4 regions of the Sphingomonas sp. GW821-FHT04B01 genome follow, and region 2 is predicted to be linked to each of the others. Evidence: predicted binding sites of a transcription regulator. Region 2 holds the regulator's gene; each other region holds the start of a gene.
The links. Region 2 encodes LexA, which represses DNA repair genes until DNA is damaged. Its sites were predicted from a motif close to GTTCCNCNCTTGTTCT; they were not measured.
Positions count from the first base shown of each region.

Region 1: a site for LexA is predicted at 5,010-5,025, ahead of AC07UH_RS03365 (ribonucleoside-diphosphate reductase subunit alpha). Genes of this name have one in related genera too.
Region 3: a site for LexA is predicted at 3,315-3,330, ahead of radA (DNA repair protein RadA). Genes of this name have one in related genera too.
Region 4: a site for LexA is predicted at 3,461-3,476, ahead of AC07UH_RS21050 (LexA family protein). Genes of this name have one in related genera too.

Region 1 covers NZ_JBWKTR010000001.1:699,949-707,800, forward strand. The annotation lists gene AC07UH_RS03340 (DUF8370 family protein) at 1-630, opposite strand, end outside; gene AC07UH_RS03345 (ribonucleotide-diphosphate reductase subunit beta) at 627-1,685, opposite strand; gene AC07UH_RS03350 (hypothetical protein) at 1,735-1,935, opposite strand; gene AC07UH_RS03355 (DUF2171 domain-containing protein) at 2,022-2,273, shown strand; gene AC07UH_RS03360 (endonuclease domain-containing protein) at 2,348-2,749, opposite strand; gene AC07UH_RS03365 (ribonucleoside-diphosphate reductase subunit alpha) at 2,986-4,932, opposite strand; gene AC07UH_RS03370 (EAL domain-containing protein) at 5,640-7,852, opposite strand, start outside.
Region 2 covers NZ_JBWKTR010000003.1:184,906-192,757, reverse strand. The annotation lists gene AC07UH_RS09760 (sensor histidine kinase) at 1-174, shown strand, start outside; gene AC07UH_RS09755 (hypothetical protein) at 402-605, opposite strand; gene AC07UH_RS09750 (citrate synthase) at 605-1,888, opposite strand; gene gltX (glutamate--tRNA ligase) at 1,905-3,311, opposite strand; gene AC07UH_RS09740 (ComEC/Rec2 family competence protein) at 3,404-5,512, shown strand; gene lexA (transcriptional repressor LexA) at 5,714-6,397, opposite strand; gene AC07UH_RS09730 (molybdopterin molybdotransferase MoeA) at 6,456-7,637, opposite strand; gene moaC (cyclic pyranopterin monophosphate synthase MoaC) at 7,642-7,852, opposite strand, start outside.
Region 3 covers NZ_JBWKTR010000002.1:19,457-27,308, reverse strand. The annotation lists gene AC07UH_RS06410 (cation:proton antiporter domain-containing protein) at 1-653, opposite strand, end outside; gene AC07UH_RS06405 (iron-sulfur cluster assembly scaffold protein) at 646-1,083, opposite strand; gene AC07UH_RS06400 (CvpA family protein) at 1,080-1,649, opposite strand; gene radA (DNA repair protein RadA) at 1,923-3,293, opposite strand; gene AC07UH_RS06390 (glutathione S-transferase N-terminal domain-containing protein) at 3,660-4,358, opposite strand; gene AC07UH_RS06385 (glycosyltransferase family 4 protein) at 4,430-5,572, shown strand; gene AC07UH_RS06380 (DUF2218 domain-containing protein) at 6,005-6,295, opposite strand; gene AC07UH_RS06375 (PadR family transcriptional regulator) at 6,292-6,885, opposite strand; gene AC07UH_RS06370 (replication-associated recombination protein A) at 7,051-7,852, shown strand, end outside.
Region 4 covers NZ_JBWKTR010000022.1:528-8,379, reverse strand. The annotation lists gene AC07UH_RS21075 (TonB-dependent receptor plug domain-containing protein) at 1-81, shown strand, start outside; gene AC07UH_RS21070 (SOS response-associated peptidase family protein) at 118-753, opposite strand; gene AC07UH_RS21065 (hypothetical protein) at 772-993, opposite strand; gene AC07UH_RS21060 (hypothetical protein) at 1,105-1,296, opposite strand; gene AC07UH_RS21055 (Y-family DNA polymerase) at 1,734-3,002, opposite strand; gene AC07UH_RS21050 (LexA family protein) at 2,999-3,424, opposite strand; gene AC07UH_RS21045 (cache domain-containing protein) at 3,647-4,684, shown strand; gene AC07UH_RS21040 (energy transducer TonB) at 5,308-5,925, opposite strand; gene AC07UH_RS21035 (excalibur calcium-binding domain-containing protein) at 6,553-6,831, shown strand; gene AC07UH_RS21030 (hypothetical protein) at 6,981-7,763, shown strand; gene AC07UH_RS21025 (hypothetical protein) at 7,769-7,852, shown strand, end outside.

The DNA.
Region 1 (7,852 bases), on a different contig from region 2:
AACCGGAATGCGGCGGTTTTTAAACAAGGGGTTAACAGCAAAATGGCCTTCATATCGAAGGCCATTTTTTAGCATAATGCTGAAGTGTTCTGTTGGAACATTAATAGCACTATATATTCGTAAATTGAATTTTGCGATTTCTCCAAAGCATACGTTGGTGAACATGTCACCAATCATGTCTGGCCCAAAATCCTCTTCAAATAAACCAACCGCCATGAACAAGTCGGGATCATCAATGCCCATCTGTGCGACCTGAAGGCCAGTTACGGCTAGCCTTCCTGTCATTTTTGGTCCGGAACCCGATCCCGAAATGGAGCCTGAGCCGTAGCCTAAACATGTGCCTTGTATTTCAGGAAATGAAAGTCTTTGAAACGCCGCCTTCCAAGCGGCGTGGTCTTTGTTGCCGTTGCTATGCAGGAGGAGGCGTCTAACCTGTTCGAAATAATTATCGAATGTCGTTCGCGCTTCCTGCATCTCAGAATGAACGCTGGCATCAAGCAAAATCGGATCAGGAAACAATTTTGTGTCAATGTTGAGCGTTGGGTCAAAGACGCCGGCGGCTGCTAACACTGACGGGCTAACGCCGAAGTGCTTACTGAAAAGATGAGGCTTGATACCGCTTTGTTTCACTCCGCCGCAACCCCAGCCTGCGAGAACATGTCGCCGCTGGCCTCGCCCGCATCCTCGTTCGCCGGGCGGCCGATCTTGGCCTTCTGGCGCTTGTCGAACGAATCCCAGACGTCGTTCCACTGGCCCTTGGTCGCGGCCTTCGAATATTCGGTCGCGCGCTGTTCGAAGAAATTGGCGTGCTCGACGCCGTTCAGCATCGGCGCCAGCCACGGCAGCGGGTGTTCGTCGATCATGTAGATCGGCTTGAGGCCGAGCTGCCCCATCCGCCAGTCGGCGATGTAGCGGATGTACTTCTTGATCTCCTTAGGCGTCATGCCGTTGACCGGGCCCATCTCGAACGCGAGGTCGATGAAATTGTCCTCGAGCCGGATCGTCGTCTGGCAGACGTCGGCGATATCGTCCTTCACTGCCTTGGTCAGGCACTGGCGCTCGTGGCAGAAGGTGTGGAACATCTTGATGATGCCCTCGCAATGCAGGCTCTCGTCGCGGATCGACCAGGTGACGATCTGGCCCATGCCCTTCATCTTGTTGAAGCGCGGGAAGTTCATCAGCATCGCGAAGCTGGCGAAGAGCTGCACGCCCTCGGTGAAGCCGCCGAACATGGCGAGCGTGCGGGCGATGTCCTCGTCGTTCTCGACGCCGAAATTCTGCATGTAGTCATGCTTTTCCTTCATCTCGGCATATTCGAGGAAGGCGCCATATTCGCTCTCGGGCATGCCGATCGTGTCGAGCAGATGGCTGTAGGCGGCGATATGCACCGTCTCCATGTTGCTGAACGCGGTCAGCATCATCTTGACCTCGGTCGGCTTGAACACGCGGCCGTATTTCTCGTGGTAGCAATCCTGCACCTCGACGTCGGCCTGGGTGAAGAAGCGGAAGATCTGGGTGAGCAGGTTGCGCTCGTGGTCGGTCAGCTTCTGCGCCCAGTCGCGGCAATCCTCGCCCAGCGGCACCTCTTCGGGGAGCCAGTGGAGCTGCTGCTGACGCTTCCAGAATTCGAACGCCCAGGGGTATTCGAACGGCTTGTACTGCTTGCGGGCTTCGAGGAGGGACATGGGGACTACTCCGTGGGATCTTCGTAAATAGGATATCGGGCGAAAGAGGTTAGGGCTGGCCGCTCCATTGCCACATCGCATGCGCCGAAAAGGCGAGGACGATGGCGAGGGAGACGGCCATGATGCCGGCCATGCGGTAGACGTAGACGCGCGCCGGCCCCTGCGGGCGGCGCAGCTCGAACAGCATCCACGCGCCGCCGAGGCCGAACACCGCGGCGACCGCGAACATGACGAGGCTCTGCAGCGGCATCAGGGCGCGGCTCGGGCAGGGACGCGCGATGCATCCAATTGCGGGGCGGGTCGTTGGACCGCCGAACCCCTTGCAGGAGCTTTGTCATGCACGATCACAGCAACATCAAAGAGCATATGACCGTCATCGGCGCCGACGGCGTCCACGTCGGCACCGTCGACCACGTCGAGGGCGAGCGCATCAAGCTCACCAAGAACGATTCGCCGAGCACCGAGGACGGGCAGGGCGGCAAGCATCATTACCTGCCCGCCGGCCTCGTCGCCGAGATCGAGGGCGATACGGTGCGGCTGTCGGCCACCGCCGCCAATGCGGTGGACATGTTCGAAGAGGCGGAGTGATCCGCTAACGCCTCTCCCCTTGTGGGGGAGGTGCTCCGCGGCCGCGGGCCGTGGGAGGGTGAGGGGGCCGTCCATCATGGGCGGCCCTTTTGCTTGTCGGCGACGATCGCCGCGATCGTCTGCACGACGCCGTCGCGGGCTTCCATCACATCGGCATTGGTGAAGCGGATCACGTGGTAGCCTTCGGTCTGGAGGAAGCGGGTGCGGGTGGCGTCGCGCTTGATCTTGGTGGCGTGGTCGTCGCCGTCGACTTCGACGATCAGGTGCAGGGCGTGAGCGGTGAAGTCGGCGTGATAGGGGCCGAAGGGGACCTGACGGCGGAAGCGCAGGGTCGGGAAGGCTTCGCGCAGGGCTTGCCATAACCGCAACTCCGGTTCGCCCATCTCCTTGCGGAGCTTCCGCGATCGGGTGACGGTGAGGGCGGGGAGCTGTTGGCGTTTGGTCAGGCCGTGCGCATTCCCCCTCACCCTTCCCACGGCCTGCGGCCGCGGGCCCCTTCCCTCTCCCACAAGGGGAGAGGGAGCTTGAGCCTCTGTTCCCTCTCCCCTTGTGGGAGCGTCGGGTAGACAGCGCCCCGCGCTGTCTAGGCCATGCTGGGAGCATGGCCGACCCGACGCTGGAGGGAGCGCCGAAGGCGCGGAAGGGTGAGGGGGAAGCGTCATCTTTGGTCCATGTCCGCCGTCAAGCTCGTGACGAGCGCCGCCCCGCTACCTCACTGGCACGCCAGACATTCGTCATAGTCGGTCGTCTCGCCGATCTCGAACTTGGGCGCGGCGATCGTATTGTCCGCCTCGACCCCGCCCGATCCGGCGAACCCGGCGCGCTGCACCGACTTGGAGCGCAAGTAATAGAGCGACTTTATGCCGAGCTCCCACGCCCGGAAGTGGAGCATCAGCAGGTCCCACTTCTCGACGTCGGCGGGGATGAACAGGTTCAGCGACTGCGCTTGGTCGATATAGGGCGTGCGGTCCCCGGCGAGTTCGAGCAGCCAGCGCTGGTCGATCTCGAAGCTGGTCTTGTAGCAGTCCTTCTCCTCCACCGAGAGGAAGTCGAGATGCTGGACCGACCCGCCGTGCTCGAGGATCGAGTTCCACACCGCATCGCTGTTCTTCGACTTCTCGTTGAGCAGCTTTTCGAGATAGGGGTTCTTGACCGAGAAGCTGCCCGACAGCGTCTTGTGCGTGTAGATGTTGGCCGGGATCGGCTCGATGCACGCGCTGGTGCCGCCGCAGATGATGCTGATCGACGCGGTCGGCGCGATCGCCATCTTGCAGCTGAACCGCTCCATCGCGCCGGTGTCGGCGGCGTCGGGGCAGGGGCCGCGCTCGATCGCGAGCTGCATCGAGGCTTCGTCCGCCTGGCCCTTGATGTGCTTGAACATCCGCAGGTTCCACGACTTGGCCATCGCCCCCTCGAACGGCAGGCCGCGCGCCTGGAGGAAGGAATGGAAGCCCATCACGCCGAGCCCGACCGAGCGTTCGCGGCCCGCGCTATAGGCGGCGCGCTCCATGCCCGGCTCGTGGCGGTCGATATAATCCTGCAGGACGTTGTCGAGGAAGCGCATCACGTCCTCGATGAAGCCCTTCTCGTCCTTCCACTGGTCCCATGTCTCGAGGTTGAGGCTCGACAGGCAGCAGACCGCGGTGCGGTCGTTGCCGAGATGGTCGACGCCGGTCGGCAGCGTGATCTCGCTGCACAGGTTCGAAGTCGACACCTTGAGGCCCAGCTCGCGATGATGCTTGGGCATGTTGGAATTCACGTGGTCGGCGAAGACGATATAGGGCTCGCCGGTCTGCAGGCGGGTCTCGACCAGCTTCTGGAACAGCGAGCGCGCATCCACCGTCTGGCGGATCGTCTGATCCTTGGGGCTGCGCAGATGCCATTCCTCGCCGTTGCGCACCGCCTCCATGAAGGCATCGGTGAGCAGCACGCCATGGTGCAGGTTGAGCGCCTTGCGGTTGAAATCGCCCGAGGGTTTGCGGATCTCGAGGAATTCCTCGATCTCCGGATGGCTGATGTCGAGATAGCAGGCGGCCGAGCCGCGGCGCAGCGAACCCTGCGAGATCGCGAGCGTCAGGCTGTCCATCACGCGGACGAAGGGGATGATGCCGCTGGTCTTGCCGTTGAGGCCGACCGGCTCGCCGATGCCGCGGACGTTGCCCCAATAGGTGCCGATGCCGCCGCCGCGCGAGGCGAGCCAGACGTTCTCGTTCCAGGTGTCGACGATGCCGTTGAGGCTGTCGGGGACCGAATTGAGATAGCAGCTGATCGGCAGGCCGCGCCCGGTGCCGCCGTTGGACAGCACCGGCGTCGCCGGCATGAACCACAGCTTCGAGATATAATCGTACAGGCGCTGCGCGTGCGCGGCATCGTCGGCATAGGCCGAGGCGACGCGGACGAAGAGGTCCTGATAGCTCTCGCCCGGCAGCAGATAGCGGTCGTTCAGCGTCTCCTTGCCGAAGTCGGTGAGCAGCGCGTCGCGGCTATGGTCGACCTCGACCGGATAGGGGCGGGCGCGGACCGCCTTGCTGCCGGTGCCGACCGCCTCGGTTGCGGGGGAGGCGGTGGTGGCGCGTGCCGCATCGGTGGTGGCTTCGCCGGCCGGTGCTTCGATCGTGTCGCTGGTCATTGCTTCACCCTGCGTGTCCCTGAAATCCATCGAAACCGATCCTTCGTTCTCTAAGTGTTCGAATCGGCGGTGCATTCTCATGCTACCACCAAGGCGGCCCGAGGAAGAGAACAAAATGAGCACATCGCGACTACGCGGCTTGCCCGGTGCCGATGCCCGATATGGGGATCGACGGTGTTCTCTACCAGCAATTGGGTCCGCCCCCGAACTCAACCCCCACAAGTTGTGGCAAACCGACGCGGCAGGCAAGGGGGTAATGCGGCGGAGCGAGGCCGGTTCCGCCCCGCCGGTGCACCCCGGCAGCGGACGATGCCGCACGACGCGCGGACTTCCGCGGGTTACGGAAAGCGCAAGGGAACGATGCGGGAACGAAAATTTTTAGTCGCGGCGAATCCGGACATGAATCACGCGCCTAGCGGGTAGGACGGGACTAGGGTGGGACCGACATTCCGTCAAAATCCTCCCCCGCCGGGGCAGGGCTATCGCATATGAAGATTTCTGTAAGTCCGTCGTGTGCCAAACCCACCCCGTCACCCCGGACTTGTTCCGGGGTCCACCCCGCGGCGAGGAGAAAGGCTTGGTTCTGTACCGTCCTCTTGCGGCCCGGTGGACCCCGGAACGAGTCCGGGGTGACGAATCTCGTGAGGAAACCAATCGAGCCTTATCAGCTAGCCATATGAGATAGCCCTGCCCGCCAGGGGGAGGAGTTACGTTACGACGATGAAGGTCGATCGGGACTAGGTCGCGCGGCGGGCGACGCGGCCGGGCTGTGCCTGCTGGAGCCGGTCGAGGTTGAAATTCTCGGCGAAATGCAGCCCCGCCTTGCCGTCCTGCGCCCAGGCGACGCGGGCGGCGAACATCTGGTCCTCGACCAGCTCGATCAGCACGTCGAGCCCGACCGCTTCGTCGTCGATCGCGACGCCGTCGATCATCGCGCCGCTCGCGGAGATGTTGCGGATGCGCACGTCGCCCTGCGTGCGGCCGATCGCGAGCCGCGCCGAGCGCAGCATCTTGGTGCGCGGCGTGCGGCTGACCTTGTGGCCGACCGGCGCGGCCTGCACCGCGCCGCCGAGCTGCACGATCACCTCCGCATCGGCGATGCCGGCGCCGTAGACGAAGCCTTGGATATGGCTGCAGCCCAGGGTGCGGACGAGCTCGATCTCGTCCTGGATCTCGACGCCTTCGGCAGTCGTCTCCATGGCGAGCGTATCGGCGAGCGTGACGATGGCGCGGATGATCGCCGCATTGCGGTTGCCCGGCTGCGCGGCGCCGCGGACGAAGCTCTGGTCGATCTTGATCTTGTCGAACGGCGCGGTGCGCAGATAGCCGAGGCTGGAATAGCCGGTGCCGAAATCGTCGAGCGCGAGGCGGACGCCGAGCGCCTTCAGCGACCGGAACATCGCATCGGTCGCGCCGGATTCGTCGAGGAACACGCCCTCGGTGATCTCCAGCTCGAGCCGCGACGCGGGCAGGCCGCTGCGCGCCAGCGCCGAGGTGACGATCGCGGGGAAGGCGGGGTTGGCGAACTGGATCGGCGAGACGTTGACCGCGACGCGCACCGCGCGCGGCCAGCGCGCGGCGGCGTCGCAAGCGGTGCGCAGCACCCATTCGCCGAGCGCCTCGATCAGCCCGCATTCCTCCGCCACCGGGATGAAGTCTGCGGGCGAGATGCGGCCGCGCACCGGATGCTGCCAGCGCAGCAGCGCCTCATAGCCGGTGATTTCCTCGGTCGCGGTCGAGACCACGGGTTGATAATGGAGGTGGAAGCCGCCTTCCGCCAGCGCGGCGCGCATGTCGTCCTCCAGCGCCTTGCGGCTCTTCGCGCCCGACAGCATCTCCTCGGAGAAGAAGCGGTGGACGCCGCGGCCGTCGGCCTTGGCGGCATAGAGCGCGAGATCGGCGTTGCGGACCAGCTCCTCGGCATTGTCGCCGTGCTGGGGGGCGATGGCGATGCCGATCGAACAGCCGATCGTCACCGTCGCGCCGGCGATGAAATAGGGCTGCGACAGCGCGGCGATCAGCTCCCGGGCGAGCGTCGTCAACGTATCGCGATGGTCGATCGCGGGCAGCAGCACCTTGAATTCGTCGCCGCCCAGCCGGCCGACCAGCCCGACCGCGCCGACGACGCGTTCGAGCCGCTGCGCGACCTGCTTGAGCAAGGCATCGCCGGCCTGATGGCCGAGCGTGTCGTTGACCGCCTTGAACCGGTCGAGGTCCATCAGGAACAGCGAGGCGGGGCGCAGCACGCCGCCCTGCGGTTGCAGCGTCTTTTCGAGGCTCTGGCGCATGCGCTGGCGGTTGGCGAGGCCGGTGAGGCCGTCGAACAGCGCGAGGCGGGTGATCTCGGCATCGGACTTGCGCTTCTCGGTGAGGTCGCTGCCCGAGCCGATGAAGCCCTGGAAGCGGCCGAGATCGTCGATCACCGGCCGGCCCGAGATCGACCACCAGCGGTCGGGCTCGGTGCCGTCGGTGCTGCCGGTCGCGCAGACGGTATAATCGGCGAACGAGGTGCGCGACGAGATGTGGAAGGCGAGGGTGCGTTCGGTGCCCGGCGAGGCACTGTCCATCCGGAACACGTCGGTGAGCAGGCAGCCGCCGGGATCGCGATAGGGCGGGGCGAGCGCCGCGGCGACCTTGGCGGAGAGATAGGTGATGCGGCCCTGGCGGTCGGCCTCCCAGAACCAGCCGGTGCCATGGCCTTCGAATTCGGCGATCATCTTGACCGCGAGGCTGCCCTCGCGCGCGGCGGAGACGCGGCGCTGCACCGCGAGGCCGTCGAGCCGGGCGAGCCGCGCGGTGGCGACGCCGAGGCAGACGAGGAAGGCGAGCGCGACCAGTGCCGGCAGCACGCTGTCGGACAGGAGCGCGAGCATCAGCACCAGCCCGGCGCCGAAGCCGAGCGTCGCGGCGCGGACCGGGTGGAGGGCGATGCTGGTCATGCCGATCGCGC
Region 2 (7,852 bases):
GAGGATCAGGCGCGCATCTTCGAGAAGTTCGAACGCGTCGATCCGAGCGAGGCGGGCGGCAACGGCCTCGGCCTCTATATCGCGCGGCGGCTGGCGCGGGCGATGGGGGGCGATCTTGGCGTGGAAAGCGTGCCGGGAGACGGTGCGCGGTTCACGCTGTCGCTGCCGGTTTAGGGGCATTGCCGCAGGATGTCGGGGATCGCAGCGTTTGGAACCGGCGGAGTTATACGGGATATTCCTCCCCCGCCAGGGGGAGGTGGCACGGCGAGGCCGTGACGGAGGGGGAGGAAAGGGTGAGAGCCCGCTTGTAAAGCTCCCGCCTTTCCTCCCCCTCCACCATTCGGCTGGCGCCGAACGGTCCCCCTCCCCCTGGCGGGGGAGGAATTAGGCGATCGACGCTTTTACCGCCGCATCCGTCGCGCCACCAGGATCAGCAGCAGCCCTGCGACCGCCAGCGCGACGCCGCGGTCGGCCCACGGCCGCTGGTCGAGCATGAAGCTCGATTCGGGCCAATGGACGTAGCCCAGGCCCTGACCGATCCACAGCATCCCCATCAGCGCCATCAGCACGCCGATGGAGAACAGGACCGGCCGGGCGCGGCGCATCAGCGCTGGTCCACCGGAACGTAGCTACGCTGCGTCGGGCCGGTGTAGAGCTGGCGCGGACGACCGATCTTCTGGTCGGGATCGGTGATCATCTCGTTCCACTGCGCGACCCAGCCGACGGTGCGGGCGAGCGCGAAGAGCACGGTGAACATCGAGGTCGGGAAGCCGATCGCCGACAGGATTACGCCCGAGTAGAAGTCGACGTTCGGGAACAGCTTCTTCTCGATAAAGTAATCGTCGCTGAGCGCCAGTTCCTCGAGCCGCAGCGCGGTGTCGAACAGCGGATCGTTGACCTTTAGCGCGTCGAACACCTCGCGCACCGTCTTCTGCATCACCGTCGCGCGCGGATCGTAATTCTTGTACACGCGATGGCCGAAGCCCATCAGGCGGAACGGATCGTTCTTGTCCTTGGCGCGGGCGATGAACTCGGGGATGCGCTCGGGCGTGCCGATCTCGCGCAGCATGTTGAGCGCCGCCTCGTTGGCGCCGCCATGCGCCGGGCCCCACAGGCAGGCGATGCCCGCCGCCATGCACGCGAATGGATTGGCGCCCGACGAACCGGCGAGACGCACGGTCGAGGTCGACGCGTTCTGCTCGTGGTCGGCGTGGAGGATGAAGATGCGATCCATCGCCTTCTCGACCGCCGGATTCACCTCATAAGGCTCGGCGGGGACGCCGAAGGTCATGCGCAGGAAGTTACCGGTGTAGCTGAGCGAATTGTCCGGATACAGGAACGGCTGGCCGACGCTGTACTTGTACGCCATCGCGGCGATCGTCGGCATCTTGGCGATCAGGCGGTGGCTGGCGATCGTACGCTGCACCGGATCGTGGATGTCGGTCGAATCGTGGTAGAAGGCCGACAGCGCGCCGACGACGCCGCACAGGATCGCCATCGGATGCGCGTCGCGACGGAAGCCGCGGAAGAAGGTCGCGAGCTGCTCGTGCACCATCGTGTGCCGCGAAATCGTATGCTCGAACTGCGCCAGCTCGCCCTTCTCGGGCAACTCGCCGTTGAGCAGTAGGTAGGCGACCTCCATGAAGCTGGAATTTTCCGCCAGCTCGCCGATCGGATAGCCGCGGTGCAGCAGAACGCCTTCGTCACCGTCGATATAGGTCAGCTTCGATTGGCACGACGCCGTCGAGGTGAAGCCCGGATCGTAGGTGAAGTCGCCGGTCTGCGCATAGAACTTCCGGATGTCGACAACATCCGGCCCGACCGTGCCGGACATGACCGGGTAGTCGAAATCCTTACCGTCCACGGATACTTTGGCGGCGTCGGTCATGTCGTTGTCCTTCCTATCAGACTGCCATTCGGTCCGCGATCCGGCCGAGGCTTTCCTCTTTGCCGAGAAGCGCGAGCACGTCGAAGATTCCGGGCGATGTCTTGCGCCCGGTGAGAGCGGCGCGGAGCGGCTGGGCGACCTGCCCGAGCTTGACGCCCTGGGCCTCGGCGACCTGCCGTACCGCTGCTTCGAGAGCCTCCTGATCCCACTGCTGCACCGCGTCAAGCGCGGCGTGCAGCGCAGCGAGAAGCCGGGGTGCGGTGCCGCCGAGCAGGTCCGAAGCTGCCTGATCGAGGTCGAGCGGGCGGTGGGCGAACAGGAAGCGCGCGCCCTCGCTCAATTCGTTGAGGTTGGCGGCGCGCGCCTTGAGCACCGGCATCGCGCGGGTCAGCAACTCCGTGTCGGCATAGCCGCCGATCGGCGCGATCAGCGCGGCAAGACGGGCATCATCGGCGGCGCGGATATAATGACCGTTGAGATTTTCGAGCTTCTTGAGGTCGAAGCGCGACGGGCTCTTGCCGACGCCGGCGAGGTCGAACCATTCGGTCGCCTGCTCGCGGCTGATGATCTCGTCGTCGCCATGGCCCCAGCCGAGGCGCAGGAGGTAATTGTCGAAGGCTTCCGGCAATATGCCCAGTTCGTCGCGATAGGCCTCGATGCCGACCGCGCCGTGGCGCTTCGACAGCTTCGCGCCGTCGGTGCCGTGGATCAGCGGGATATGCGCGTAGACGGGCTCGGGCCAGCCGTTCGCCTTGTAGATCGGCAGCTGGCGGAAGGCGTTGTTGAGATGGTCGTCGCCGCGGATGACGTGCGTCACGCCCATGTCATGGTCGTCGACCACCACCGCGAGCATGTACGTCGGCGTCCCGTCCGAGCGCAGGAGGATCAGATCGTCGAGCTCGGCATTCTGGACGGTCACCGAGCCCTGGACGCGATCCTCGATCGTCGTCGCGCCGTCGCGCGGCGCCTTGAGGCGGACGACGAAGGGCTGGTCTGCGGGTGCCGTCGCCGGATCGGCGTCGCGCCACGGCGAGCGGATGCGCAGCGGCTGCTTCGCCGCCTGCGCCGCTTCGCGCTGCGCGGTGATCTCCTCGGCGGTCATGTAGCAGCGATAGGCGTGGCCGCTGGCGACCATCTGATGCGCGACTTCGGCATGACGGTCGGCGCGGGCGAACTGGAAGACGGCGTCGCCGTCCCAGTCGAGGCCGAGCCATTTCAGCCCGCCGAGGATCGCGTCGATCGCCGGCTGGGTGGAGCGGGCGCGATCGGTGTCCTCGATGCGCAGCAGGAACTTGCCGCCTTGATGGCGCGCGTAGAGCCAGTTGAACAGTGCGGTACGCGCACCGCCGAGATGCAGATAGCCGGTCGGCGACGGCGCGAAGCGCGTGACGATCGTCGCAGGATTATCGTTCGTGGCGCTCAACCGCGCTTGCTCCCAAGGTTCGAGACGTGACGGCCGGAGCGGCCGCCGCGGGCCCTAGCACGCGGCTTCTGCGCCTTCAAATGCCCCGCGCCATGGAACGGTTGCGCGTCGGTATCGAAGAATGGCTGGAGGCGGAACGCGATCAGTTGGTGCTGTGGCTGCCGGTGGCATTCGGTGGCGGGATCGCGGCGTGGTTCGTGCTGCCCGATCCGCGGGCGTGGACGACGACGTTGCTGCTGTGCGCCGCAGCGGCGTTCGCCGCCATCGGGCTGGCACGCGGCGACCGGGCTGCGCGGGTCATCGCCCTCGGAGCCGTGGCCGTCGCCGCCGGTTTGGCGCTGATCTGGTGGCGGGCGGAGCGGGTCGCCGAACCGGTGCTCGCGCGCCCGGTCGTCGCGGTGGTACGCGGCAGCGTCGAGCGGGCCGAGCCGTTGATCGCACGCGGACTGATGCGGCTGACGATCCGCGCCGACGCCGGCCAGGGCCTGCCGACGCGGCTGCGGGTCAATCTCGCCGCAGCGGACGTACCGGCGGACGTGGGGGCGGGTGCGGTCGTCCGGCTGCGGGCGCGACTGATGCCGCCGCCCGACGCCGCGGTGCCCGGCGCCTATGATTTCGCACGGGTGGCGTGGTTCGCGGGTATCGGCGCGAACGGGCGTGGTTTCGCGCCGGTGACGGTGATCCGGCCCGCCCCGGCGGGGGGTGGCCTGCGGACGCGGCTGACCGATCATATCACCGCCCGGCTGGACGGCAGCCGCGGCGGGATCGCGGCCGCGCTCGCCACCGGTGACGAGGGTGCGATCACCCCGGACGATTCGGAAGCGATGCGCCGTGCCGGCCTCGCGCATCTCTTGTCGGTCAGCGGGTTGCACATCACCGCAGCCGTCGGCGCGACGATGCTGCTGGTCATGCGGCTGCTCGCCTTGTGGCCGTGGCTGGCGATCCGCGTCCGGTTGCCGCTGGTCGCGGCGGCGGCAGGAGCGCTGGCGGCGATCGGCTATACCTGGCTCACCGGCAGTCAGGTGCCGACGATCCGATCCTGCGTCGCATCGCTGCTGGTGCTGGGGGCACTGGTGCTCGGGCGCGAGGCGGTGACGTTGCGGCTGGTCGCCGCGGGCGCGATGACGGTGCTGCTCGTCTGGCCGGAGGCGGTGACCGGCGCGAGCTTCCAACTGTCCTTCGCGGCGATCGCGGCGATCGTCGCGCTGCACGAGCAGCCGCGTATCGAATCGTGGTTCGCGCCGCGTGAGGAGGGGCGAATGGCTCGCGTACTGCGGTCGCTGGCGTCGCTGCTGCTCACCGGGCTGGTCGTCGAGGCGGCGCTGATGCCGATCGCGGTCTATCATTTCCACAAAGCGGGGCTCTACGGCGCGGCGGCGAACATCGTCGCGATCCCGCTCACCACCTTCGTGGTGATGCCGCTCGAGGCGCTCGCCCTGCTGCTCGACGCCTTGGGCTGCGGCGGGCCGGTCTGGTGGGCGACCGATATTGCCCTGCGCCTGTTGCTGGTCCTCGCGCATGCGGTCGCCGCGGCGCCGGGATCGTCGCTTGCGCTGCCTTCGATGCCGGCGGCGGCGTTTGCGCTCCTGGTGGCGGGGGGATTGTGGTTGGCTTTGTGGCGGACGCGGTGGCGGCGGCTCGGCGTGGTACCGCTCGTCATCGGTGCGGGCTGGACGTGGCTGACGCCCGCGCCCGACCTGCTGGTGACGGGCGACGGGCGGCATATGGCGGTGCGTGTCGGCGGCGGTCTGGCGCTGCTGCGTGATCGGGCCGGGGACTATACGCGGGACATGCTCGCCGAAAACGGCGGCGCCGACGCGGGGATGCTATTGGGGGAGCAGGCGGCGGCGCGCTGCACGCGCGATGCGTGCGCGGCCGATGTGGATGCGGGCGGGCGGCGCTGGCGGGTGCTGGCGACGCGGAGCCTGTATCCGGTGAACCGCGACGATCTCGCGACGGCCTGTGCGCGTGCGGATGTGGTGGTGAGCGAACGCCATCTGCCGCGGGCGTGCCGGCCGCGCTGGCTCCGGCTGGACGCGCCGATGCTGCGGCGGATCGGCGGGGTCGCGGTGACCTTCGCGGGTGGCGAGGTGCGGACGGTGCGGCGCGACGGGGATGCACATCCGTGGTTCGCTGCCGTGCGGGTCATGCCGGCGGTGACGGGCGAGCACCATAGAAAGCGTCGATGGGGTGCCTCGTGAAAGTCCGCCAGTGCTCCTGCGGACGCAGGAGTCCAGAGCCAAGCAGAACAACGGCGTATGGCGTTCCGGACTCCTGGGCTCCTGCTTTCGCAGGAGCACCGGGATGACGTTCCCAGAGGTCTCGAACAAGTCCGGGGTGACCGAGAGAGGGTGGAAAGCGTTGGGCGTACATGGAGGCCCATATGCGATCCCGCCGGCGGCTCAATCGTAGCGGCGCAGGATGCCCGACAATTTGCCCTGCACGCGGACGTGCGAGGGCACGTAGCGTTGCGGTTCATAGGCGCGGTTGGCCGGATCGAGCCGGACCATCGCGCCCTCGCGACGGAAATATTTGAGCGTCGCCTCGCTGTCGTCGATCAGCGCGACGACGATCTCGCCGTCGCGGGCGACTTCGGTCCGGCGGATCAGCGCATAGTCGCCGTCGAGAATACCCGCCTCGACCATCGAATCGCCCGATACTTCCAGCGCATAATGTTCGCCCGAACCGAGCAGCGCGGCCGGCACCGCGAGCATCGAGCTTCCCTCGAACGCCTCGATCGGCACGCCGGCGGCGATGCGGCCGTGCAGCGGGATCTCGATGACGTCGTTGGCCGGCGTCGCCGTGGGGCGGACGTTGCCGGTCTTGGCAGGGGGCGCGGCCGGAGCGGCCGGCGCGGGCTTGCGTTCCGACCGTTCCGGCATGCGCAGCACTTCGAGCGCGCGGGCGCGGTTGGGCAGGCGGCGGATGAAATGCCGTTCCTCGAGCGCGCTGATCAGGCGGTGGACGCCCGATTTGGATTTCAGGTCGAGCGCTTCCTTCATCTCCTCGAACGAGGGCGAGATGCCGGTTTCTTCCAGCCGGTCGTTGATGAAGCAAACGAGCTCGTGTTGCTTGCGCGTGAGCATGAGCGGACCTTCCCCGTCGGAACAGACGCGGAACTTCTAGGGAACAGGATAGCGCCCGTCAAGCGATGACGAGGATTTCTGCCGAGTCGCCCGCACTGGCGGCAGGCGCGTCCACCGGCCGCACAATCAGGCAGTGCGAGCGGGCGAGCGTGAGGAGCATCGAACTGTCCTGGATGGTCGAGGCAAAGGCGCGACCGTCGCGCAGCTCGGCGCGCAGATAGTCGGTGCGCGGGCCGTTCGCGGGCAGATCCTCGCCGAGGATGGTCATCGTCGTGCGCGGTAGCGGGTCGACGGCGCCGGCGAGGCGCGCGACCAGCGGTTTGACGAACAGCAAGGCGGTGACAAACGCGGACACCGGATTACCGGGCAGGCCGAGCAGGATCGTGTCGCCGAGCCGGCCCGCCATCATCGGCTTGCCGGGGCGCAGCGCGATCCGCCAAAAGTCGATGCTGCCGCCGGCGGCCTCGAGCGCCGGGCGGACGAGATCGTGGTCGCCGACCGAAGCGCCGCCGGTGGTGACGAGCAAATCGGCATCGACACCGGCGAAGGCGTCCCGCAACGTGCCGAGATCGTCGGGGAGGATGCCGAGGTCGATCAACTCGATCGGCAGGTCGGCGAGCAGCGCCGCCAGCATCGCGCGGTTCGATTCGGGGAGCACGTCGGCCGAGGCGCCGCGGCCGGGCTCGACCAATTCGTCGCCGGTCGCGCAGATCGCGACCCGCACGCGGCGGTGGACGGCGATCGTCGCCACCCCGCCGGTCGCCGCGACCGCGATCCGCGCGGCGGTCAGCCGCTCGCCCTGCGCGATCAGCCGGTCACCGGTGGTGAAATCGAGGCCGCGGCGGCGGGTGTTGCGGCCGTGCGTCGGCGGACCTTCGCCGATCAGCAGGATCGCCGTGCCGTCGGCGGCGACTTCCTCCTGGATCATCACCGTGTCGGCGCCCGCGGGCATCGCCGCGCCGGTGAAGATCCGAACCGTTTCGCCCGGGCGGACCGCGCCGGCGAAGGGGCGGCCGGCGGCGCTTTCGCCGATCAGCGTCCAGGGACCGGGGAGGTCGGCGAAGCGGATGGCATAGCCGTCCATCGCCGACAGATCGGTCGCCGGCTGTGTCCGGCGGGCGACGACGTCGGCGGCGGCCCAGCGTCCGTGCGCCTGAGCGAGCGGTACCTCTTCGACGGCGACCGGGGCCGCCGAGGCGAACAGGCGGGCTTGCGCCTCGGCGATCGGCAGCAAGGCCATGGCGTCAGGCGCGCCAGTCGCCGGACTTGCCGCCGGCCTTTTCGAGCAGGCGGATGCCGGTGATCGTCATGCCGCGGTCCATCGCCTTCGCCATGTCGTAGATGGTCAGCAGCGCGACCGAGACGGCGGTGAGCGCCTCCATCTCGACGCCGGTCTTGCCGTCGGTCGCGGCGAGCGCGGTGGCGGTGATGCCGGTGTCGTCGAGCACCAGATCG
Region 3 (7,852 bases), on a different contig from region 2:
TTGCCGATCAGCCGGAACAGCGGCCGCAGCACGAACCGGCCGACCAGGATCAGCCCGGCCACCGCGCCCACGGTATAGAGCGCGAGCAGCCATCCCGGCGGTCCGCCGGCATCGGCGGGGTTGCGGCTCATCGCCGCGACGATCGTGATCAGCGGCACGATCGACAGGTCCTGGAACAGCAGGATCGAGAATGCCCGCTCGCCGAACGGCGTACGCAACCGCCCCGACGATTGCAGCAGCGGCAGCACCTGCGCGGTCGACGACAGCGCCAAGGGCAGCCCGAGCGCCAGCGCCGCGGTCGGCGAGAAATGCGCGGCGCCCCAAACGACCGCGGTGATCGCCAGCCCGCACACCACCACCTGGATCAGCCCGAGCCCGAAGATCTCCTGCTTCATCCGCCACAGCCGCGTCGGGTTGAGCTCGAGCCCCACGATGAACAGCAGCAGCGTGATGCCGAGCTCGGCGACCCCGATCTTCGCCTCGGCATCGCCGACGAGGCCGAGCAGATGCGGCCCGACCACCGCGCCGGCGACGAGAAAGCCCAGCGTCGCACCCAGCCCGAGCCGCCGGAACAGCAATACGAAGCCCAGCCCGAACCCCAGCAGGATCACCCCGTCGCGCAGCATCGACGCGCCGCCGGCCGCCTCATGCATCGGCATGCGCCTCGCGCGCCGCGAAGGCCGCCTCGGCCGCCGCCTCGAACGCCAGCCGGATCGACGGATGCCGCGCGGTATAATCGAGCGCCGGCGCGAACACGTCGAGCCCCGGCCAGTCCGGCATGTCGCCCTCGCGCGCCAGCCAGGCGGTCAGCGCATCGCGCGCCGCCGCCAGCTCCTCGGGCGTCTTGCCGAGGATGTCGCGCGCGAGCAGCGACGCGGACGCCTGCCCCAGCGCGCAGGCGCGCACGAGCAGCCCGACCTCGCTCACCCGGCCGTCGTCGCCGACGCCGACGTCCACCGTCACGCGGCTGCCGCAGATCGGCGAGCGTTTCTCCGCGGTGGCCTGCGCATGATCGAGCCGCGCATGATGCGGGATCGACGCCGCGAGCCGCAGGATCTCGGCATTGTAGAGGGGCGCATTCATCGTGGACTGCTCGCATTGTCGGAGGCATCGGACCGGAGGCTCTGGCGCGCGCCGAACACCGGCAGGCCGCGCCGCCGCCGGTCGACGAAATCGGCGATCCCCGCGCTGGTCGCGTTGAGCAGGTTGTAGCAGCGCGACTGCGTCATCCAGTCGGGCCGCTGCGCCGGGCCGCCGCGCGCGGTATCGACCAGCAACGCCGCGACGAGAAAGCCAAGGCTGGCGATGATCAGCCCCTTGAGCGCGCCGAAGCCGAAGCCGAGCGCGCGGTCGACGGGGCCGAGGATCGACTGCCGCGTCCGCTTGCCGATCGCATTGGCGACGAGCTTGCCGCCGATATAGGTACCGCCGGCGATCACCACGAACGCCGCCACCGCCGCGCCCGACGCGGTGCCGATCGTGCCGGCGAGCTTGGCGGCGAGCGCGACATGGAACAGCTTGAGCATCGCGACGATCGCCACCCAGGCGAACAGCGACAGCACTTCGGTGACGAAGCCACGCTTGAGCCCGAGCAGCGCCGCGCCCAGCACGGCGACGAGTACGATGATGTCGAGAGCGGTCAGCGCCATGCCCAAGGGAATAGGGATGCGCGGGCGGGGGCGCTAGTCCTTGGTGGTCGTGGGGGCGGTCCTCGTGGCTCGGTGCGGTCGAGGTCCCCCACTTCGTCCGGCCCCTTCTTCGTCATCCCGGCGAAGGCCGGGCCCCATGGTGGCGGGCGGTGGATGGTGCGTGCCATCGCTGGCGGCGCGGTGTCCATGGGTCCCGGCCTTCGCCGGGATGACGAATGGGGAAAGCGCCGGACGGAGCGGACCGACGAAGCGGCAGCCCGCCCCTCCCCCCGGTCACCGCCCCAGCATATGATCCACGAACTCGCCCAGCGTCCGGAACCCCGTCATCCGCAGCGTGCTCTCCTCCTTCGCCACCGCCGCCGGCACCAGCGCGCGCTCGAACCCCAGCTTGCCCGCCTCCTTCAGCCGCAGCGCGCCATGCGCCACCGGCCGGATCTCGCCCGACAGCGCGACCTCGCCGAACGCGACCGCATCGATCGCCACCGGCCGCTCGGACAGCGCCGAGACCAGCGCCGCCGCCACCGCCATGTCCGCCGCCGGGTCCTGCACGCGATAGCCGCCGGCGATGTTGAGATAGACTTCGGCATTGGAGAAGCTCAGCCCGCAGCGCGCCTCGAGCACCGCGAGGATCATCGCCAGCCGCCCGCTGTCCCAGCCGACCACCGCGCGGCGCGGCGTCGCGCCGCTCGCCAGCCGCACCACCAGCGCCTGGATCTCGACCAGCACCGGCCGCGTCCCCTCCAGCGCGGGGAACACCGTCGTCCCCGTCACCCCCTCGTCGCGCTGCGTCAGGAACAGCGCGGAGGGATTGGAGACCTCCGCCAGCCCCTCGCTCTGCATCGCGAACACGCCGATCTCGTCGGTCCCGCCGAAGCGGTTCTTGATCGCGCGCAGGATGCGATATTGGTGGCTGCGCTCGCCCTCGAAGGCCAGCACGGTGTCGACCATATGTTCGAGCACGCGCGGGCCGGCGATCGATCCGTCCTTGGTGACGTGGCCGACCAGCACCAGCGCGGTGCCGCGCTCCTTGGCGAAGCGGATCAGCTCCTGCGACGAGGCGCGCACCTGGCTCACCGTGCCGGGCGCACCCTCGATCAGGTCGGAATGCATCGTCTGGATCGAATCGATCACCAGCAAGGCCGGCGGCGGCCCCATCGACAGCGTCGTCAGGATATCACGCGTCGAGGTCGCCGCGGCGAGCTGTACCGGCGCATGGCCGATGCCCAGCCGCCGCGCGCGCAGCCGTACCTGATCGGTCGCCTCCTCACCCGAGACATAGGCGACGCTCTTGCCGGCGAGCGCCAGCTTGGCGGCGGCCTGCAGCAGCAGCGTCGACTTGCCGATGCCGGGATCGCCGCCGATCAGCGTCGCCGACCCTTCGACGAAGCCGCCGCCGAGCGCGCGGTCGAGTTCGGCGATGCCCGTCGCCATCCGCTCGGGCAGGACGATATCGGCGTCGAGCCCGACCAGCTCGAACGATCGCCCGCCGGTGCGCAGGTCGTGCTTGGCCTGGAACGGCGTGACCACCGCGCTCGCCTCTTCGACCAGCGTGTTCCACTCGGAGCAATCGGCACATTGTCCTGCCCAGCGATGCGACACCGATCCGCACGCCTGGCACACATATCGTTTCTGCGGTTTCGCCATGCCGCGCGATATAGGCAAAGGAGAACGGGAAGGGAACAGATTTCGGGTCGGGCCGCGCGGACACCGGTGGGGAGGAACGAGCCCAAGTCCTCACCCGCCAGGGGAAGGCTATGTTATATGGACGCTCGTGCGGGCCGGTCGTCTTCCATGCTTATTCCGTCACCCCGGACTTGTTCCGGGGTCCACCCTGCGGCGAGGAGAAAGGCTTGATCCGACACCGTTCCCCCGCGGCTCGGTGGACCCCGGAACCAGTCCGGGGTGACGCATCTGATGGGGAAACCGATCGAACCTCATCACCGCAATCATATGCGATACCCCTCCCCGCAAGGGGGAGGATTTGGGCGCGGTCATGCGGCGCACTCGAGATCACCCCGGAATCGCCACCCCCCGCTGTACCGCCGGCCGCGCCAGCCCGCGCGCGAGCCACGCCGCCACGTTCGCGAACCGCTCGAAGCCGACCAGCTCGCCCGCGTCGTAGAAACCGACCAAAGCATTCACCCAGCCGAGATGCGCGATGTCCGCCACCGAATAGTCCGCCCCCAGCAGCCAATCCCTGCCCGCCAGCGCCGCATCGAGCACCCCCAGCAACCGCACCACCTCGGCGACGTAGCGGTCGCGCGGCCGCTTGTCCTCGAAGTCGCGGCCCGCGAACTTGTGGAAGAAGCCGAGCTGCCCGAACATCGGGCCGACGCCGCCCATCTGGAACATCAGCCACTGGATCGCCTGCCACCGCCCGGCCGGGTCGGCCGGCAGGAACCGTCCGCTCTTCTCCGCCAGATAGAGCAGGATCGCACCGCTCTCGAACAGGCCGAACGGCGCTCCGCCCGGCCCGTCGGGATCGATGATCGCCGGAATCTTGCCATTGGGATTGAGCGAGACGAACGCCGCCGACTTCTGCTCGTCCTGGCCGAAGTCGATCCGGTGCGCCTCGTATGGCAGCCCCGTCTCCTCCAGCATGATCGACACCTTGACGCCGTTGGGCGTCGGCAGCGAATAGAGCTGGATCCGCTCGGGATGCTGCGCCGGCCAGCGCTGCGTGATCGGAAAGGCGGACAGATCGGTCATCGGCGGCACCCTTGACTGTTGAACCGCCGACATAGTCACGCCGCAATCGCGCCGCTATGGCCGGCGGCAGCATGCAACCCTCCGATCTTCGTGTCGCGCTGTTCAGCGGCAATTACAATTACACGCGCGATGGTGCCAATCAGGCGCTGAACCTGCTCGTCGCCCATCTGCTGGCGCAGGGCGTCACGGTCCGCATCTATTCGCCGACGATCGATCCGCCCGCCTTCCCGCCGACCGGCGACCTCGTCTCGGTGCCGGCGATCCCGATGCCGGGAGGGCGCGCCGAATATCTGCTCGGCCGCTATCTGCCCGCCAGGACCCGCGCCGATCTCGAAGCCTTCGCCCCCAATCTCGTCCACGTCTCCGCGCCCGACCTGCTCAACCATGGCGCGGTGAGCTGGGCGCGGCGCAACGGCATCCCCAGCCTCGCCTCCTTCCACACCCGGTTCGAGACTTATTTCCGTTATTACCGGATCGGCTTTGTCGAACCGTGGATCAAGGCGCTGATGCGGCGCTTCTACAATCGCGTCGACCGGGTGATGCCGCCGAGCCCCAGCATGGGCGCGCTGCTGCGCGAATGGGGGGTGACGACGCCGATCACGATCTGGTCGCGCGGCATCGACCACGATCGCTTCGTGCCCGAACGGCGCAGCCTCGCCTGGCGGCGCGCGCTCGGCATCGGCGACGACGAGATCGCGGTTGGCTTCCTCGGCCGGCTGGTCAAGGAAAAGGGGCTCGACGTCTTCGCGGAGGTGATCAAGGATCTCACCCGGCGCGGCGTGCCGCACAAGGTGCTGGTGATCGGCAAGGGGCCGGCGCAGGACTGGTTCGCGCAACAGGCGCCGGGCGCGATCTTCGCCGGCTTCCAGTCGGGCGACGACCTCGGCCGCGCGGTCGCGTCGATGGACGTGTTCTTCAACCCCTCGGTGACCGAGACGTTCGGCAACGTCACCACCGAGGCGATGGCCGCCGGCGTGCCGGTGGTGGCGGCGCGGGCGACGGGCGCGGTCGATCTCGTCGAGCATGGCGTGACCGGATTTCTGGTCGAGCCGACCGATATCGCCGGCTATGCGGATGCGATCGAGCGGATCGTCACCGAACCGGGGCTCAAGGCGCGAATGGGCGCGGCCGGTCTGGCGCGCGCCGCGACCTACCGTTGGGACACCGCCAACCAGACCGTGCTCGACACCTATCTGGAACTGGTCGGCCGCTAAGGTTTCCCACCGCCCGGGGGATGGCAGTGAGGATCGAGCCGCTTCCACATTTTCTCCGTCACCCCGGACTGGTTCCGGGGTCCACCGGGCTGCAAGAGGATGGTCTCACCTCAAGCCGCTTTCCTCGCCGCGGGGTGGACCCCGGAACCAGTCCGGGGTGACGGGGATGGTTTGGCGAGCGACGGACTCACTTGGAGGTTCATATGCGGCGTCCCCCTTGCGGGGCAGCGCTATCGCATATGGCCGTCTGAATGCTTCGGATGACAGTCCAAAACCCGCTCCGTCACCCCGGGCTCGACCCGGGGTCCCGCTTCTTCCGACACGAAGAAGCGGGATGCCGGATCAAGTCCGGCATGACGGGGATATAACGGTCATCGCAATACCCCGATCGATTACATCCGGTCCCCCTCCCCCTTGCGGGGAAGGACGCCCCTACCCCGCCCGCCAGTCGAAGGTCAGCGGCGCCTCGCGGAAGGCGAAACGGTCGAGATGGCTCGCCACCACCTCGCGCATCCGGCTCTCGTCCTCGCCCTCCGGCACGGTCAGCACCAGATCGAGGCTGTCGCTGTCCGCCTTCATCGCCAGCAGCGATCCGTTGGGGAAGGCGATGCTGCCTTCCTCGGCGGTGAAGCTGACCGCCATCTTGTGGCTCCAATGCTTCGCCAGTTGCTGGAGATAGCGGCTCGCCGACCCCGTCGGCACACGCGCGACCGAGACGCTCACTTGAGCCGCTCGATCTTCTGGACGACGCCGTCGATCAGCGCCGCGACCTCGTGCACCGCATCGTCGGACAGATCGCCCGCCTCGACCCGCTCCATCACCACGTCGCGCAGGTTGCGCATCGCCCGCCGGATCGGCGCCCGATCATGACGCGCACGATGCGCGCCGATCTCGGCCAGCCGCGCCATCAGCATCGCCACCTGCTCTTCATGCTCGGCGAGGTGCGCCTCGCCCGCCGCGGTGACGACGAAGCGCTTGCGCGCCGTCTCCGACGGCTGTTCGGCGATCAGCTCCATCTCGGCGAGCATCGTCAGCGCCGGATAGACCATCCCCGGCGAGGGCGCATAGGCGCCGCCGGTCAGTTCCTCGACCGCCTTGATCAATTCATAGCCGTGGCGCGGCTCGTCGGCGATCATCCGCAGCAGCACCAGCCGCAGCTCGCCACCGTCGAACATCCGTCGCCGGCCACCGCCGCCGCCACGTCCTTCGTGGCGAAAGCCCTCGAACCGCCCCTCGGCCTGCGCCGCCCACCGATCCCAGCCGCCGCGCGGCCCGCAGCCGCGTCCACCGCGGCCATGCATATGTCCAAACATCGTCATTCCTTCTGCTATCACGATGTACCCAAGATATATCTTGAGAAGACGAGCGCAAGAGCCTTCTAAGATATATTTTGGCTACGGCAGGATAGCGCCTTAGCGTCAGTTTAGCGAAGTTAGCAGGGGGGTGACGCGCCCGCCCCGCCCGCCTATCTCGGCGCGATGGCAGACCTGCTCACCGGCCTCGAACCGGAGCCGACCCCCCACCTCCCGGGTGCCGACGCCCCCCTCGCCGACCGGCTGCGCCCGCGGACGCTCGCCGACGTCGTCGGGCAGGAGCATCTCACCGGCCCCGACGGCGCGATCGGCCGGATGGTCGCAGCGGGGCGCCTGTCCTCGATGATCCTGTGGGGCCCGCCCGGCACCGGCAAGACGACGATCGCGCGGCTGCTCGCCGCCGCGGTCGACCTGCGCTTCGTCGCCATCTCCGCGGTCTTCTCGGGCGTCGCCGACCTCAAGAAGGCGTTCGCCGAGGCCCGCGAGCACGCCCGCATCGGCAAGCGCACCTTGCTGTTCGTCGACGAGATCCACCGCTTCAACCGCGCCCAGCAGGACGGCTTCCTGCCCTTCGTCGAGGACGGCACCGTCATCCTCGTCGGCGCGACCACCGAAAACCCCTCGTTCGAGCTCAACGCCGCCGTACTCAGCCGCGCGCAGGTGCTCATCCTGCACCGCCTCGGCGCCACCGCGCTCGCCAAATTGCTCGACCGCGCCGAGGCCGCCGAGGGGCGCCCGCTGCCCCTCACCCCGCCGGCGCGCGACGCCCTCCTCGCCAGCGCCGACGGCGACGGCCGCTTCCTGCTCAACCAAGCCGAGACCTTGTTCTCGGTCGCGATCGACGCGCCGCTCGACCCCGCCGGCCTGTCGAGCTTCCTCCAGCGCCGCGTCGCGGTCTACGACAAGGATCGCGAGGGCCATTACAACCTCATCAGCGCGCTCCACAAAAGCATCCGCGGCTCGGACC
Region 4 (7,852 bases), on a different contig from region 2:
GCGCCGAACTTCCTGACTACATGGCATTATGCCGGCCTGGTCGGCCGCACCTTCCGCGCGGGTGCCAGCTTCGGCTTCTAAACAGGTGCGTCTTTGAGGGAGGGGTTTCCCCCTCCCTCACTCTCTGTGCGGAGACTCGCGCGTCGGGAACACTGGGCCGCGCACCGTCATCTTGTCAGCCGGATACGGCTGCTGGAGCGCCACCACGTCGTCGTAGCTGCCGCGCAGCCACCGGTCCCAATCCGCTTCATGCAGGATCGTGATCATCGCCTTGGGGTGGATAGGCGCGACCAACTCGTTCGGATTGCAGGTCACCATCGTGAACCCTGTCCCCTTCGCCGTCTGCTGCCAGAACCCAGCTACGGCGAACACCGGCTGATCCGGCACGTCGAACCACATCTCGCCCTTGATGGGCGAGCCGTCACCAACCTTGTGCTTGTCCGGTGTCCACTCGCAAAACTCTGTGAGCGGCACGAGGCATCGGTTGTGCGGCTCGGCAGCCAGTCGCCGCCACTGCGGCAAGCCCAAGTTGCGGACGTTGGTCATAGGCCATGCAGCGCCGCCGCCAAGGACGTCCCACAGCATCATATCGACAGCACGCCGGCCGCGTTCTTCGCGCACGACGAACGCCTTCGACTTTGGAAACAGCTCCTGAGGGTCCTTGTTCGGCCGGACGACGTCCTGCGCCCAGCTCGCCCCGAAGCGCTCGAACAGCGTCTCTGGTTCGCCGGAAAAGCGCGCGCGATTGCACATGCGGCTAAATACTCCCGGTCACGCGTCGAGGTCCTCATCGTCCGATTTGGCATCGATGCCGCGGGCAGCCAGAGCATCGCGTAGTTGCCTCTGGATACTTGCCCCATTGAGGTGGCCGTGAACGCCATCGCGCCCTTCCGCGCTCAACTGCGCACGGATGTCGGCAACCGAATGGCAGGCTCCGGACCGGGCGAGCTGGAAGGCGCGCTCGATAGTGCCGATCTCGTTGTCCCTGTTCATAAGCCTGCGCCGCTCATCCCCGATATGAAGGTCAAATCGTTCTCTCCGTCTTTAAGGCGAGAACCATGCTTGCCCAATTTCACCTCCGAGGAAAGATCCTTCGACTGGGGTTCAGTTTCCCATCAAAGCCAAAAGCAGCACGGTCGTTGCGCCGTAGAAAGCGACCTGCCAAAGCGCCAGCATACCGAGCGCAACGCCCGGCTTCCCGCGAGCCCATTCGTGCTTAATCGCACACTTCACGCTACCGGGGATGAGCCAGCTGCGATCGAGAACGTGCAGCATCTTACGTTCGGCAGGCGACATAGGATCTTGCATCTCAATCTCTCGTAGATGTCGCTGGCGTACGCCGGCGTGGGTATGAGTCACCGGCTCCCGCGAGTGGCGCTTCGTCCGTGGTGTCAGGTGGGGGAAGCGGACGAAGCGCCGGCACACCCTCCAGTACGCGACAGGGAGTCTGTGCTCTGGGTCGGCGTAATCGCATCGTTCGATTAAGAATAAGAGCAGAGGCTGTGCCTCGGCGCTGCTGCCTTATGTGACCTGTCATAGCCGGTCAGAAGCCGCCACTTATGATTCGCCACCATCGCCTGACGCGTTGCATCCACGTCTTGCGGTCGTGTTTGAACCGACGGCCTTCTTCGGTGGGGCGTCGTGCGCGGTTGCTGATTGGTCGGCGAGCCATGCCACTTCATGACTGCGGACGATTGCATCGGTCGTGAACACGCTGGTCTGGCGCGGTTCAGTTACGACCTGACGGTCGGCACCTCGGCGATACTCGTCGTCCATGAGGGCGATCGCATCTCAGAACGCAGCTTCCATTCGCGTCGGAATCCCTGCGATGCCGTCACCGCAGTCCACTTCCCGAACTTGCCGTTGATCTCGTCGAGTGCGCTCATCAGCCGGTCACGCTTGCCGGTGTCGTCTTCGAACAATGTTCGCGGCCGCATGTCGGCGGCGACGAGGTCATCCAGCATGATGCCCGCCTTCGTGTACGCGTAACCATCTCGCCATGCCCGTTCAGCGCCACGGCGGGCGGCGGCGATCAGTTCAAGGCTGTCATTCGTCATCGGGTGCAGGGTCACCGTACGTGATCCCGCATATTGCGGCCGATCGGGCTTATGGCGGTTGGTGTGGAAGAAGGCGGTCAACCTAGCGGCGACAAGACCGTGCTGCCGCAGCTTCTCACCGGCGCGCAGGGCGTATTGGCTGAGCGCACCCATTAGCCCGTCGAACGTGGTCACCGGCGTCCCAAACGATCGCGTTACGGCCATGCCCTTGCGTTGGGGAGCGACCATCTCGACGGCGGCGGAAGGGACACCGCGTAGCTCGGCGACAAGCCGTTCCAGCACCACGGTCCCGACAGCACGCGCCTGCTTCATCGGCATGTCGCGGAGGGTGCCGGCGGTGGTGATGCCGAGGTCCGTCAGCTTGCGCGCCGTTGCGCCGCCAACGCCCCAAACGTCCTCGACCGGAAAGGCATGCATCACGTCGCGCCTAATCCCATCGTCGCGGAGATCGGCCACGCCGTTGAAGTCGGCGTTCTTCTTGGCGGCGGCATTGGCGAGTTTCGCCAGGGTTTTGGTCTCGGCGATGCCCACGCAGGTTGGGATCGTCGTCCACTGGCGCACCTGATCCCGCATCTCGTGCGCGTGAGCGACGAGATCGCGGTCTTCGAAGCCGGCGAGGTCGAGGAAGGTCTCGTCGATCGAATAGATCTCGAAGTCGCGGGCGAACGCCTCGCATGCGGCGATCACCCGGCGCTGCATGTCGCCGTACAGGGTGTAGTTGGACGACAGCACACGGATGCGATGCTGCCGCACCTTGTCACGCAGATGGTGGATAGGGTCGCCCATCTTGATGCCCAGGGCCTTCGCCTCGGCCGATCGGGCAATGGCGCAGCCATCGTTGTTCGACAGGACGATCACCGGGACACCGACGAGGCTGGCATCGAATGCCCGCTCGCACGACACATAGTAGTTGTTGCAGTCGATCAGCGCGATCGGCGTGCTCATGGCACCTGGCGGGCGACACCCACCACCACGCCCCAGATCTCGACATGCTCGTCCACCAGGATGTGCGAATAGCCCTCCGCCTCCGGCACGAGCCAGTGCCGGCCATCCATATGCCGCAGGCGCTTCAACGTCCGCTCCCCATGGACCAGCGCCACGACGATCGCACCACTGCGCGGCTGCTTGGCGCGGTTGACCACGATCAAGTCGCCATCGTTGATCCCTGCCCCGGCCATCGACTGTCCATCGACCCGCATGATGTAGCTGGCGGCAGGATGCTGGACGAGCCAGGCGCCAAGGTCGATCGGATCCTGCATGTCGTCCTGAGCTGGCGAGGGGAAGCCAGCCGGCGTGCGGCACAGGAAATAGGGCACCTCACGCGGCACCAGCTCGAACGGTATTTCGTGCAGGCGCAACGTGTTCATGGCGACTCCCTCTTCGGTCCGCTCTTAACGCGTGTTAGAACTAAAGGGGAACAAAGAATCTGCGGCTGAGGCTGGATTGTCGTAGATAGGGCACGGGCACGCGCCGCATCCGGGCTCAGATGGGTCCTGCTATGGCCGTCCCTTCTGGGTAACCCATGTTACAGGCTAACGGTGGTTTAACGATCAATCGGTAGGTTCATGCCGTCTTCCTGAAAGTTGATCATGCCCCGTCGGATCCGCTCATTGTTGCAGTCTCTCAGCAACGAAGTCACTGCGCACGCTACGAAGGCAGAGGCAATAGCTGGGCAGACCAACCTGCTTGCCCTTAACGCCACCATAGAGGCTGCGCGTGCGGGCGATGCAGGCCGGGGTTTCTCTGTTGTCGCTCAGGAAGTGAAGAGCTTAGCGGCCGTCGCTAGGTCATCGGCCACCAAGTTCCGCGATGAGGTTCTTGAATACCTTCATCACGGCTCCGCGATTGCGGACGAACTTGCGCGCGACATTGAGGGTGGTCGTCTAGCAGATCTGGCACAATCGATAGCTGGCACCCTTGCCCGGACGCTTTACGACCGATCAATTGATATTCGCATGCTTGCGACAGACCACAGTGTTTGCGAAGCCTTGCTGCTCGATCGAAGATCGGCCCGGGCGGAAGCGCGGGCATTGAGCCGGCTACGCAAGTTGCTCGAATGCTCGCCCTATTTTCTGAATGCCTTTGTGGTGGACGCTGAGGGCAACGTGGCTGTCTGCGCTCACGACAACGCCGCCGTTAGGAACGTTAATTTTAAAGGGTACACCCAATATCAACGTGTCATGTCTGCCCCGCCAGAGGTCGACTGGATTACCGACGAGGTTTGGAAGAATCCTTGGTCTCAAGACCGTTGCGTCTTGGTCTATGTCGCACCGGTACGCATTGAGGGCGCGACGGTTGGCGCCTGTTACTTGGAATACGACTTCGAAGGGCAGGTTGCCAATATCATGAACGTAGTCAATCGGACCGCCCGCAACGCGGTCGCGTCCATTGTAGATTCGCAAAACCGGGTGGTCGCGACGACAGGCACGTACCGTTATCATGCTCTCTATCCTTACAAAGCTGCCGATGGATCGGGAGAATTGATGGACGGGCTGAACTTGGCGCAGGCGGTGGTGAGAGCCGAGCATGGAATAAGCGGCCTTGATCTGAGCTGCGTCATCGAAGAGCATGTTGAGACCGAGGAGCAAATTGCGCGTGCGCTTCAAATGCGCGCGCGGTCGCAATGACAATCGGGACCGCTGGCGTCGCAACTGTGGCCTAGAAAGGCCTAGATGAGGGCAACCATAAGGGTCGAGGCCCGACGCGTGTACCAGCGATCATTGGTTGACCTGACAGGCATATTTATCTCGCCCCAAGCATGCTTAGCCAATAGGCGCATCGGGATGAGGTTCTGCAATTGACGGGACCTACAGGCGGACGCAGCATGGGTTAGCCCGATAACCGGGTGGAGGATGTTCAATGCGCAAGCTTATGATCGCTGCAATCAGCGTCGGCCTTCTCGCCACCGCCTCACCATCCGTGGCGGCACCCTGTCGCGACTCGAAGGGTAAGTTCATCAAATGCCCAGACAAGGCCCCGGTGAAAGCGACCCGCTGTAAGGCCGCCAATGGCAAGTTCGCGAAATGCGGCACGGCTGGTGCGAAGCCGGTCTAACGAATGAGCTGAGCTGAACGATGTTTAGCGACGGGCATCAGTTAGGATGAAGGGTGACATCCCGTGACGTGCCCGTCGCGCTGATTGTTGAGGATCAGCGTGTTCGCTGACGCTGACGCGAGGGCGGCAGAACAGCGGTGTAGGCGAGCGACACTACAAACTACCCGCCTCTCGAAACACGTCTCCTCAGCAACGTTCAGCGTCGATCTGTCGAGGATGCGATGTCGAACGCCACGGTTTGAGTTCGTACTACACGCCAGGCATTGCCTACCTTGTCCCGAGCGGGTGCAAAGACGTAGCGTGCGGGCATCGCTCGGCATGCGGCAACGTCAAACTCGGGGAGGCCGCTGGATACTAGGGTCGCACATTTTTCAACGTGGCCTTTGACATCAACGATGTACCGCAGCGTCATCGATATGCTTTTCTGATTGCCTGGCAGTCTCGGCACGTAGAGCGTCACATCGGCGGGATATTCGCCAGGCTTTTTACTATGGAGCATCCAGGTGACGCCGAACCGATATATTCCAGCTATCGGCGCACCTGCCTCGTCTTTTGCGGCATTGAATTTGCCACGATGCATAGCGGCAGCGCATGTCTGTCCGTCAAGATCCGGCGCCCCGCTGGAAACGACGACGTAGCAAGCTTTCGGCCGGCCAGTTTTGTCGACGAATATGTCTGCTTGGGTCAGTCCTGACGCCTCAGCGAAAACCGCCACGTCGGGATACTGTACGCCGGTCAACCAATCCGCTTGGTTGATAGGGGTGGGCGGAACAAAGTCCAGTTCACTGGCAGCGGCGAGCAACAGCCAAATCACAGATACTCCCCCCGAATCATAATGTCATTGTGTCAAGGCTAGCGACCGACGGCAATATCCTGCACTGGCAAGCCGAGCTCGGCGCCCTGTGCTCGATTCTGAGACCCAACTGCAAGGCGGAGGGGCCGGATGATGAAGCCCACGAGATGGAAGAGGTGCAGGAAGACGCAGCCAAAGAGCGCGAAGAGAACGGCGGGTATCAGTAGAGGCGCGCGCCCCCAAGAAGCTCCGTTGCCGACGACAAGCCCTGCGCGTAAGATCGGACCATGTTCGAGGTAGCGGGTCACGGTTTCTGGTTTCTTGTAGGGCTCGCCGTCTTTCCGCGCATCACACTCTTATTGTTCGCTAGCACGCCGTTTGGATGGCTTGCCTGGCTCGGATGGTTGATCGCGCCGCACCTGCTCGTCGCGATCTTGGCCCTACCGTCCTGGCACACGCACCCCGTACTGGTGATCATCGCTTGGATAATGGCGTTAGTGGGCACTGGCGGCGAAGCCCGGTCAGCACGCCGTTGATCTCTGGCTAATCGTGACGGCGCAGCCCCCGCAACCCCGGTATAAGGGCGGCACGCTTGCCGCCGTCGGCGTGATCGCTTTCATTGTAGGTCGATGGTCGGCCGATCCCGAAATGCCGCGGCGCCCGAACGCCGCGGTCGCCACACCCTCAAGTGAGTCGGCGACGCCTCCGCTCGTCACCGGCGGCACGGCAGAGGAGCCGATGACTGATCATCTTACGCCATTGGCGGAGGCCGACGACGATCGCGACGCTAGCCCACAGACTGTCGAATCGGTCTACTACCGCAACTGCTCCGCCGCTCGCGCTGCTGGTGCGGCGCCGATCCGTGATGGTGACCCTGGCTACGCTGGTCACCTAGACCGGGATGGCGATGGGGTCGCCTGCGAGTAGCAGCGGGCTCCTGCAACGATCACGCGGTATACTTAATAGTTGCGCGTCAACGGCGCCAATCTGTTGCGTCCGTTGATCAAACAGAGTAATGGTTGACGGTCGAGTAGAGCGCCCCCGGCAGCGCATCCTGAAGTAATAGGATGCCGCCCTTGAACGACTTCAGCACCGCGCCTATCAATTACTCTGGCCTTTTGACCCAGGTTAATGCTCAGCCTTTGATGCAGGGCCTTGCTCTCCGAAATGACCGGCAACAGCTGAACAACGCGCAGGCCGAACGTGCCGAGCGAAGGCACCTCGCGGAGGTGAAATTTACCCAGCAGCAAGAGGAGGATAAGGTCTGGCATGCCGACCTAGCCGACCTGGCTGCGGACTTTACCCCGGAAAAGCTGCGAGACACGATGTGGAAGCATCCTGATAAGCAGGAGGCTCTGTCCAACGGTTTCTCAACATACAGTCGCAGTGTCCAGCAAGACGTGATTAAGTCGACGGCTAGCGTGTTGAGCGCCCTTGCCAGCGGCAATGCGGATCTCGCAGGGAACGTGTTGCAGGAACGTCGCGACACCCTCGTGAAGGGAAATATCAACAGCGACCAGACGGATGCACTCTACCGGCTGGTGAAGTCGGACGACCCCGCCGACCGGCAGAAGGCATATGCGATGCTCGGCACGATCATGTCCGGCGCAGTCGGTCCTGAACATGCCGCCGGCATGATGGAGACGATGGGTATTGGGGCAAAGGCCGAAGACCGGCGCCTCGACAATGTGCGCCAGGCGGCGGCCGCCGCCGAGACGGCTCGACACAATCGAGTCAGCGAAGGTGTTGCGTCAGGCAATCTTGCTCTGTCGCGTCAACGCGAAGGCCGCGTCTCCCGCGACTCGAGCAAGGGATCGGCCAAGTCAGCCAAGCTCCCCTCCGGCTTCATTCTGGATTGATGATCATGGACGAAGACGAATACGGCACCCCGCCGGCCACCGCGCAGGACGCGTCGACCGATCCAATGGAAGGCCGCACGGCCACAAAC